2 regions of the Kocuria sp. HSID17590 genome follow, and region 1 is predicted to be linked to the other one. Evidence: riboswitches for the same ligand, from Rfam matches in the RefSeq annotation. Region 1 holds a riboswitch; the other holds the start of a gene.
What was found. A riboswitch is a leader RNA that binds a small molecule or an ion and turns the genes downstream of it on or off. The one in region 1 is predicted to bind thiamine pyrophosphate.

Region 2: it holds a riboswitch for thiamine pyrophosphate, as region 1 does, so the genes downstream of both, D8M39_RS09270 (3-oxoacyl-ACP reductase) here and D8M39_RS09520 (bifunctional hydroxymethylpyrimidine kinase/phosphomethylpyrimidine kinase) in region 1, are expected to answer to the same signal.

What each region holds. Positions count from the first base shown of each region.
Region 1 covers NZ_RBMB01000025.1:9,847-14,581, reverse strand. The annotation lists gene D8M39_RS09525 (Rne/Rng family ribonuclease) at 1-3,282, shown strand, start outside; TPP riboswitch at 3,370-3,465, shown strand; gene D8M39_RS09520 (bifunctional hydroxymethylpyrimidine kinase/phosphomethylpyrimidine kinase) at 3,453-4,735, shown strand, end outside.
Region 2 covers NZ_RBMB01000024.1:6,042-10,776, forward strand. The annotation lists gene nhaA (Na+/H+ antiporter NhaA) at 70-1,428, opposite strand; TPP riboswitch at 1,554-1,692, shown strand; gene D8M39_RS09270 (3-oxoacyl-ACP reductase) at 1,736-2,500, shown strand; gene D8M39_RS09275 (LLM class flavin-dependent oxidoreductase) at 2,502-3,929, shown strand; gene D8M39_RS09280 (phosphatidylserine/phosphatidylglycerophosphate/cardiolipin synthase family protein) at 4,110-4,735, opposite strand, start outside.

The DNA of each region.
Region 1 (4,735 bases):
CGGACCACCGAAACGCAGGCCACCGAGGCGCAGGCCACCGACGAGGAGAGCGCCGCCCCGGCCACGGTCGGCGAGGTCCCCGCGGGGGACACCAAGGCCGCCGCCGCCCTCGGTGCCGCGTCGCAGGAGCCCGCGGCAACGCCCACGGACGCTGGTGCGGCTCAGGGCGAGGCCACGCCGTCGGAGTCCGCGCAGCAGTGTGAGGCGGCCGAGACGGTCGAGGTCGTCGAGAACGTGACCGTCGAGGTCACTGAGGAGGAGTCCGAGGAGGAGACCGAGCCCCCCACGCAGGAAGACTTCGGCGCCTTCGGTCCCGGTGCGTCCCTGATGTTCCACGCCCCGGACCCGGACGAGATCCGCAAGGCCGCCGAGGCGCAGGCCGCCCGCCTGCGCGAGGCCGCCCAGGAGCGCGAGGCGCAGCGGGAGGCCGAGCGTGCCGCCCGCGGCGACCACGAGGACGAGGACGAGTCGGGCAGCGCCTCCAGCAAGCGGCGTCGTCGTCGGCGCCGTGGCGAGGAGGACATGGAGCTCGTGGACGACTCCGACGGCTCCGTGACCCGCGTGCGCGCCCCCCGCGGCGGCTCCGAGGGCACCGGCCCTGACGAGGTCGTGGGCGTCAAGGGCTCCACGCGCCTGGAGGCCAAGCGCCAGCGGCGCCGCGAGTCCCGTCAGTTCGGCCGCAAGCGCCACGTGATCACAGAGGCCGAGTTCCTCGCGCGCCGCGAGTCCGTGGAGCGCACGATGCTCGTGCGCCAGAAGGAGAACCGGATCCAGATCGGCGTGCTGGAGGACGGCATCCTCGCGGAGCACTTCGTCTCCCACACGCAGCAGGACTCCCTGATCGGCAACGTGTACGTGGGCAAGGTGCAGAACGTGCTGCCGTCCATGGAGGCGGCGTTCGTGGACATCGGGCGCGGCCGCAACGCCGTGCTCTACGCCGGTGAGGTGGACTGGGACGCCGCCGAGCTCGGCAAGAAGCCCCGCAAGATCGAGAACGCCCTGAAGTCCGGGGACACCGTCCTCGTGCAGGTCACCAAGGACCCGGTGGGCCACAAGGGTGCCCGCCTGACGAGCCAGGTCTCGCTGCCCGGCCGCTACCTCGTGTACGTGCCCGGTGGTTCCATGACCGGCATCTCCCGCAAGCTGCCGGACGTCGAGCGCCAGCGGCTGAAGAAGATCCTCAAGGACCGGCTGCCCGAGGGCGCGGGCGTGATCGTGCGCACCGCCGCGGAGGGCGCCTCCGAGACCGAGCTGACCAACGACATCAACCGGCTGCGGTCCCAGTGGGAGCAGATCCAGGAGAAGGCGGCGTCCACCAAGACGCTCGCCCCGGAGATGCTCTACGCGGAGCCGGACCTGACCATCAAGACCGTCCGCGACGTCTTCAACGAGGACTTCACCGCCATGGTGGTCGAGGGCGAGCAGGCGTGGGACAACATCGAGGCCTACGTGACCTACGTGGCCCCGGACCTGCTGGACCGGCTGCACCGCTGGACCGAGGACGAGGACCTCTTCGAGCACATGCGCGTGGAGGAGCAGATCCACAAGGCACTGGAGCGCAAGGTGTTCCTGCCCTCCGGCGGCTCCCTGGTGATCGACCGCACCGAGGCCATGACCGTGGTGGACGTCAACACGGGCAAGTTCACGGGCTCCGGCGGCAACCTCGAGGAGACCGTCACCAAGAACAACCTGGAGGCCGCCGAGGAGATCGTGCGCCAGCTGCGGCTGCGGGACATCGGCGGGATCATCGTGGTCGACTTCATCGACATGGTGCTCGAGTCCAACCGCGACCTCGTGCTGCGCCGGCTCGTGGAGTGCCTGGGCCGGGACCGCACCAAGCACCAGGTGGCCGAGGTGACCTCGCTGGGTCTCGTGCAGATGACGCGCAAGCGCATGGGCACCGGGCTGCTCGAGGTCTTCTCGGAGCCGTGCGAGGAGTGCGCGGGACGCGGCGTCGTCGTCCACGACCACCCGCTCAAGGGCCGCTCCAGCGCCGCCCCCGCGGACCACCGCGGCAACCGCAACGAGCGCAAGCGCTCGCGCTCCGGCAAGCCCCAGGGCAACCAGCAGCAGGACCGTTCCCGGTCCCAGAACCGCGGCGGCGGCTCCGAGGAGCAGGAGAACCAGGCCCGCGCCGAGGCCACCCGCGCCGCGCTCGCGAGCATCGCCTCCGCGTCCGCGCACGAGGACGACGACGCCGCGCAGCACGGTTCCGGTGCCGAGGACACCCAGCAGGGTGGCGGGCAGAACCGGCAGGACTCGGACACGCACGGTACGTCCGAGGCCCACGGCTCCGGGGACACCCACGGGAACTCGGACCACCGTGGCACCTCGGACGGCGAGTCCGAGGGCGGCCGCCGCCGGAAGAAGCGCCGCGGCAAGCGCAGCCGGGGCCGCGGGCCCCAGGGCGAGGAGAACGGCAACCAGCAGGACAGCTCGGCGGATGCCGGGAACTCCTCCGAGGACGCCGACAGCTCCTCCAGCGTGACGATCCACGGCGAGGTCATCGAGCTCCCGCAGGAACAGTCCGGCCAAGACCGCTCCGGCGCGGACGGAGACTCCTCGGAATCGCTCTCGCTGGACTCGCTGACGGCGGCGTTCACGGAGGAGACCTCCGGTGACTCCGCGCCGTCGGGGAAGAACCGCGGCGGATCCGGTGCGCCGGACTCCGAGAACTCCGACGGTTCCGAGGGCAAGGGCTCCGAGGATTCCGGTTCGCGCGGGGGCAACTCCCGCAGCCGCTCGTCCAACAGCCGGGGCGGGTCTCGCCAGGGCAGCCGCCGTGGAGGACGCGACGGCGGGTCCCGTGAGAACACCGGTCGGGACAACGGCGGTCGTGACACTGCCGGCGGCGACACGGCCGACCGGAGCACCGGCGGCCGCGGCAACGGTGCGCAGGAGAGCGGCGCCGACAAGGGCAATCGTCGGAACGCGGACGCGAAGGCCTCGGCGGCCACCGCACCCTCCGGCGGCCGTTCGGACATCGGCGCCTCGGACAATGGCACCTCGGGCAACCGGACCGCCACCACCGCCCAGCCGACGGCCGAGACGCCGGCGCCGGCGCGGCGTCGTCGTGGCTCGCGCCGAGCGGTGGCACCGGCGGCGGCTCCCGGCACCGCGAGCGTGACCACCCAGGAGTACGAGGCGCAGAAGTCCACCGTCAGCCGCTTCACCGCGGCGGCCACCGGCTCGAAGAAGGCCGTGGCCACGGACGGGCAGCCCACCGTGGTGGGCGTGGGCGTGAAGGCCCAGGACATCACGATGACCCGCAAGGGCGAGTGAGCGCCGCCGCGCCCCACGGGTGCGGGAGGTGACGCGATGCCACAGGGGCGTCCGGAGGGATCCGGGCGCCCCTGTGGCATGATCGGTGGAGCACACACGGGGTGCCGCGCCACGCGGCTGAGAACACACCCGTCGAACCTGATCTAGCTCGCACTAGCGAAGGGAATGTCGTGGCCACCACGCCCGTCTCCAGCACACCCGTCCTCACCGTTCCCCGCGTCCTGTCGATCGCCGGGACGGACCCCACCGGCGGTGCCGGCCACGCCGCGGACCTGAAGTCGATCGCCGCGATGGGCGGCTACGGTCTCAGCGTCGTCACCGCCGTGGTCGCCCAGAACACGCAGGGCGTGCGCAGCGTGCACACCCCTCCCGTCGACGTCCTGCGCGCGCAGCTGGACGCGGTCTCGGACGACGTCGAGCTCGACGCCGTGAAGGTGGGGATGCTCGGCTCCGTGGACGTCATCGAGACGGTCCGGGAGTGGCTCGCGGCCGGTCGCGCCCCCGTGGTCGTGGTCGACCCCGTGATGGTCGCCACCGCGGGCGGGCGGCTGCTGGAGCCCGAGGCGGAGGAGGCTCTGCGCGGCCTCCTGCCAGCCGCGGACCTGATCACCCCGAACCTCCCGGAGCTGGCGGTGCTCGCGGAGCGCCCCGTGGCCACCACGTGGGACGAGGCGCTCGCGCAGGGCCGCACCGTCGCCGATACCTTCGGCACGCGCGTGCTCGTCAAGGGCGGTCACCTGGGCGGCGAGCTCACCCCGGACGCCCTCGTGGTCCCGGGCGTCCACGAGCCGGTGGCCGAGTTCACCGGACTGCGCGTGGTCACCCGCAACACCCACGGCACGGGCTGCTCGCTCTCCTCCGCCGTGGCCACCGTGGTGGCCCGCACGGGGGACTGGGCCGGGGGCATCGGCGCGGCCCGCGCGTGGCTGCGCGGCGCGCTGCGCACAGCGGACACCCTGCACGTGGGCCACGGCAACGGCCCGGTGCACCACATGCACCACGTCCAGGCCCTGGTCACGGACCCGCAGTTCCTGGCCGCGGCCTGCGCCGACGACGACGCCGCCGACGACGACGCGGCAGCGGTCCTGGGCGAGCGGTTCACGGACGCGCTGTGGGCGGACAGCGCCGATATCAGGGAGCAGATCGCGCAGCTGGACTTCGTGCGGGGCCTGGGCGACGGCACCCTGGGGCGCGAGGCGTTCGAGTGGTACCTGGACCAGGACATGCAGTACCTCGAGTACTACTCGCGCGCACTGGCCCTGCTCGCGGCGGCCGCACCGGACGAGGACACCCGGGAGCACTTCGCGTCCGCCTCGGCATCGGTGGTCACCGCGGAGTCCGCCCTGCACCGGGCCCGCCTGGGTGGGCGGGCACCCCACGAGCCGTCCGAGACCACGAGCGCCTACGCGGACTTCCTGCTGGCCCGCACCGGGCAGGACGGCTTCGCCGTGGG
Region 2 (4,735 bases), on a different contig from region 1:
ACGACGCATCGCCCGACGAGGGCTCCGGCTTTCCGGGGCCCTCGTCGTACGCCGCCGTGGCTTGGGTGCCTACGCCTGGACGGCGTCCTTCCCGGGCACAGGCAGAGGTGCCTGGCGGTAGCGCCGGTTGCGCCACGCCAGCAGCGCACCCGCCAGGACGGCGGCCAGGACCGACGCCGTCAGGATCGCCACCTTCGCCTGGTCACCCGCGTCCGCGGCGGGGTCGAAGCTGAGTTCCGAGATCAGCAGGGACACCGTGAACCCGATGCCCGCGAGCAGCGCGATCCCGAGCAGGTCGATCCACCGGATCGAGGGGTCCAGCCTGCCGCCCGTGAGCCTGGTGGTGAGCCACGTGGCACCCATGATGCCCAGCGGCTTGCCCAGCACGAGCCCCGCGACGATGCCGAGCGTGACGGGGGCCGCGAGCGCCGTCGTCAGCCCGCCCCAGCCGCCCACCGCGACACCCGCGGAGAAGAACGCGAAGACGGGCACCGCGAACCCCGCGGACAGCGGGCGGACCCGGTGCTCCAGGTGCTCGGCCAGCTCCACGGGCTCCGCGGAGTTCTTGGCCGCCATGACCGGCACCGCGAAACCCAGCAGCACGCCGGCAACCGTGGCGTGGATCCCGGCCTCGTGGACGAGCGCCCACGTGACCACGGCCAGCGGCACCAGGATCACCCACGCGGCCCACGCGCGGTGCGCGAAGAAGCGAGGGAACCGGTGCGTGAGGACGGCGAACACCGCGAGCGGGACGAGCGCCAGGAGCAGCGGCGGGACGCTGACCCCCTCCGTGTAGAAGACCGCGATGATGGTGATCGCCAGGAGGTCGTCCACCACGGCGAGCGTGAGCAGGAACAGCCGCAGCGCGGGCGGCAGGTGCGAGCCCACGATCGCGAGCACGGCCACCGCGAAGGCAATGTCCGTGGCGGTGGGGATCGCCCAGCCGCCCAGGGTCTCGGGGCTCGCCAGGTTCACCGCCGCGTAGATCAGGGCGGGGACGACGACGCCGCCCACGGCCGCCGCGATCGGCACCGCCGCCTTCCCGAGGTCCCGCAGATCCCCCGAGACGGACTCCCGCTTGAGCTCCAGCCCCACCAGGAAGAAGAAGATCGCGAGCAGACCGTCAGCGGCCCACGCCCCGAGGCTCAGGCGCAGGTGCCAGGGCTCGTAGCCGACCTCGAGGTCCCGCAGGGCGAAGTAGCTCTCCGCAAAGGGTGAGTTGGCCCAGACAATGGCGAGGGCCGCAGCGGCGACCAGGAGGATTCCCGCGACGGTCTCCCTGCGGAGAGCGGTCTGGAGGCGGGAGAAGGGGCCGCCGGACGCGGGGTCGTGCGTCAACGGGTCCTGCACTGCGGAGTCGCTCGTTCCGGCGGTCTCGGGCAGAGCCGTGGCAGGGGTGTCATGTGTACGGGGGTGGTGCGAGGGCATGGAGGTCTCCACTGTCGACGGGCATCACTTGCACTTCGCCGACCAGACTTCCCGGCACACCAGCCAGCAAGGGTAGCAGTCGCGGCGCGCCCGTTCCCGCCGGAGCGCCCTCTGGCTACACTGGCCCCAGTGACACGGGGTGCCGTTGCCCGTCCCGCTCCGTCCGCCCGTCGAGGCGTTCGGAGCAAGGACCGCAGCGGCTGAGATGACACCCGTCGAACCTGTCCAGTTAGTACTGGCGAAGGGATGTCACGGGGCCCGCAGCAGTGGCGCACCGCTTTCTTCGCCGTGAGCCACAGGAGTGAGCATGCGGATCGAGAACACCATCGTCCTGGTCACCGGCGGAGCCCGCGGGCTGGGGGAGCACCTCAGCCGGGCCTTCGCCCGGGAGGGCGCGCGCGTCGTCGTGAACTACCACTCGAGCGAGGAGCGGGCGAACGCGCTCGTCCAGGAACTCGGGGAGGACTGGGCCCTGGCCGTCTGCGCGGACGTGACCGACGCCCAGCAGGTCCGGGACATGGTCGCGCGGGCGCGGGAGCACTTCGGCGCACCCATCACGGTGGCGGTGAACAACGCGCTGGTGGACTTCAGCTTCAACGGGGACGCCCGCCCCACCCTGGACACCCTCACCGCCGAGAACCTGACCCAGCAGTTCGAGGGCGCCGTGGTGGGCGGTCTGAACGTGATGCAGGCGGTGGTCCCGGGCATGGCGGAGGCGGGCGAGGGCCGGATCATCAACATCGGCACCAACCTCTTCCAGAACCCGGTGGTCCCCTACCACGACTACACCGCGGCCAAGGCGGCCCTGCTCTCCCTCACGCGCACCGCCGCGAAGGACCTCGGCCCGCAGGGCATCACCGTGAACATGATCTCCGGCGGTCTGCTGCGCACCACGGACGCGAGTGCGGCCACCCCGGACGAGGTCTTCGACTTCATCGCCGCCGGCACTCCCCTGGGCCGCGTGACCACCCCGGAGGAGTTCGCGGACACCGCCCTGTTCTTCGCCTCGGACTGGTCCCGCGGCGTCACCGGGCAGAACCTGGTGGTCGACGGCGGGCTGGTGGTGGACTGACATGGCGGCACCTTCCGAGCACGACGACGCCGCTTCGCCCGGTCCCGCTCGTACCGCACCCGCGGGAGACGAGCCGTCGGCAACCACCCACGAATCCGATCCGGCGCCGGAGACAGCGGCTGCGGCGTCGTCCGCGGGCAGGCCCGGCCGCCAGCTGCATCTCAACGCGTTCCTCTACGGCGCGGGCCACCACCAGGCCGCGTGGCGTGCGCCGGACTCCTCGGTGGAGCGCCTCACCGACATCACCTACTACGAGGAGCTCGCGCAGCTCGCCGAGCGCGGCCTGTTCGACGCCGTGTTCTTCGCGGACGGGCACAGCGTGGGACCCGTGGCGGACGGCCCGCACTGGGCGCTGGAACCGCTGACCACGCTGTCCGCGATGGCGCGGGCCACCGAGCGCATCGGCCTGGTGTGCACGGTGTCCTCCACGTTCTTCACCCCGTTCCACGCCGCACGGATGCTCGCATCCCTGGACCACATCTCCGGCGGTCGAGCCGGGTGGAACGTGGTGACCTCCATGTGGGACGCAGAGGCCCGCAACCACGGCTACGCGGCCATGCCGCCCAAGGACGAGCGCTACGAGCGGGCGCGTGAGTTCGTGGAGGTGGCCCGCGCGCTGTGGGCCAGCTGGGACACGGACGCCGTCACCGCGGACCGGGAGGGCCAGTGGGCGGACCCCGCCAAGCTGCACCCCGTGAACCACGAGGGTCGCCACTTCCTGGTGGACGGCCCGCTGACCGTCCCGCCGTGCCCGCAGGGCGAGCCGGTGCTGTTCCAGGCGGGCGCGTCCGGACCGGGCAAGGCTCTGGCCGGAGATGTTGCTGAAGGCATATACGCGGTGGCGTACGACCTCCCTGCCGCGCAGGAGTACTACGCGGCCGTGAAGGCCGAGGTGAGCAGGGCGGGGAGGGACCCGGACGCCGTCGTCGTGATGCCGGGACTCGTGACCTACGTGGGCCGCACCCACGAGGAGGCCCTCGCCAAGCAGGACCGCGTGGACCGGCTGCTGCCCGTGGAGCAGTCCCTCGCGCAGCTCTCCACGTTCGTGGAGCAGGACTGCTCCCAGTGGGAGCTGGACGCGCCCGTTCCCCCGCTGCCGCCCCTGGAGAAGTTCACCGGTCCGCAGGGGCGCTACGGCACCATCCTGCGCATCGTCGAGGCCGAGAACCCCACCGTCCGGCAGCTGCTCGGGCGCCTGGCCGCCGGCGGCGGGCACTGCACCATGGTGGGCACGCCGCAGAGCATCGCCGACCAGATGCAGGAGTGGCTGGAGAAGGGTGGTGCGGACGGCTTCAACCTCATGCCGCCCGTGCAGCCGGACTCCCTCGCCGATTTCGTGGACCTCGTGGTCCCGGAGCTGCAGCGCCGCGGCCTGTTCCGCACCCAGTACACCGCCACCACGCTGCGCGGTCACCTCTCGCAGGTCTGAGCCGGGCAGGACGACGCCGCCGCGCCCCGTTCGTGGGGCGCGGCGGCGTCGTGCGGAGACGAGCAGGCGGATCCTGGCTCCGGGTGGAGGCCCGGGTGGAGGCGCAGATCGGGCCCCGGCGACGAGGCGACCGGCGTGGGTGCCGGAACGCGGCGGCGTCGTCCCCTCAGGTCTCCCGGATCACATCAGGGGCCGCAGCGGCGCGAGCACCACCTCGGCCACCCGCGCCATGGGGTGGCGGTCACGCCACGCCGGCGAGGTCAGCTCGTCGCAGTGTGTGCTGTCCGAGAGGAAGACCTTCTCCATCTCCGCGGCGAAGTCCTTGTCCACGATCTCCACGTTGGTCTCGTAGTTGAAGGACAGGGAGAGCCGGTCCAGGTTGGCGGTGCCCACGGTGGACCACTCGCCGTCGATCGTGGCGGTCTTGGAGTGGATCATGCACGCCGCATACAGCAGGATGGTCACCCCGGCCTCCAGCAGCTGGCCGTAGAAGCCCCGGGAGACCCAGTCCGCCACGATGTGGTTCGAGTCCTTGGGCACCATGATCCGCACGTCCACACCGCGGCGGGCGGCGGCCAGGAGCGTGTCCAGGATCTGCTGGTCCGGCACGAAGTACGGGGTGTTGATCCAGATGTGGTCCCTGGCCCGCTCGATCGCGCTCAAGTACATGCCGCGGATGGGATACACCAGCTGGATGGGGAGGTTCGGCGAGACGCGCACCTCCGGATCCCAGTTCTTGGGCGGGATCCACTCGATCGCGTGCTCCGGGGCGCGGTCCTCGTTCCACACGGCAGCGATGGCGTTGC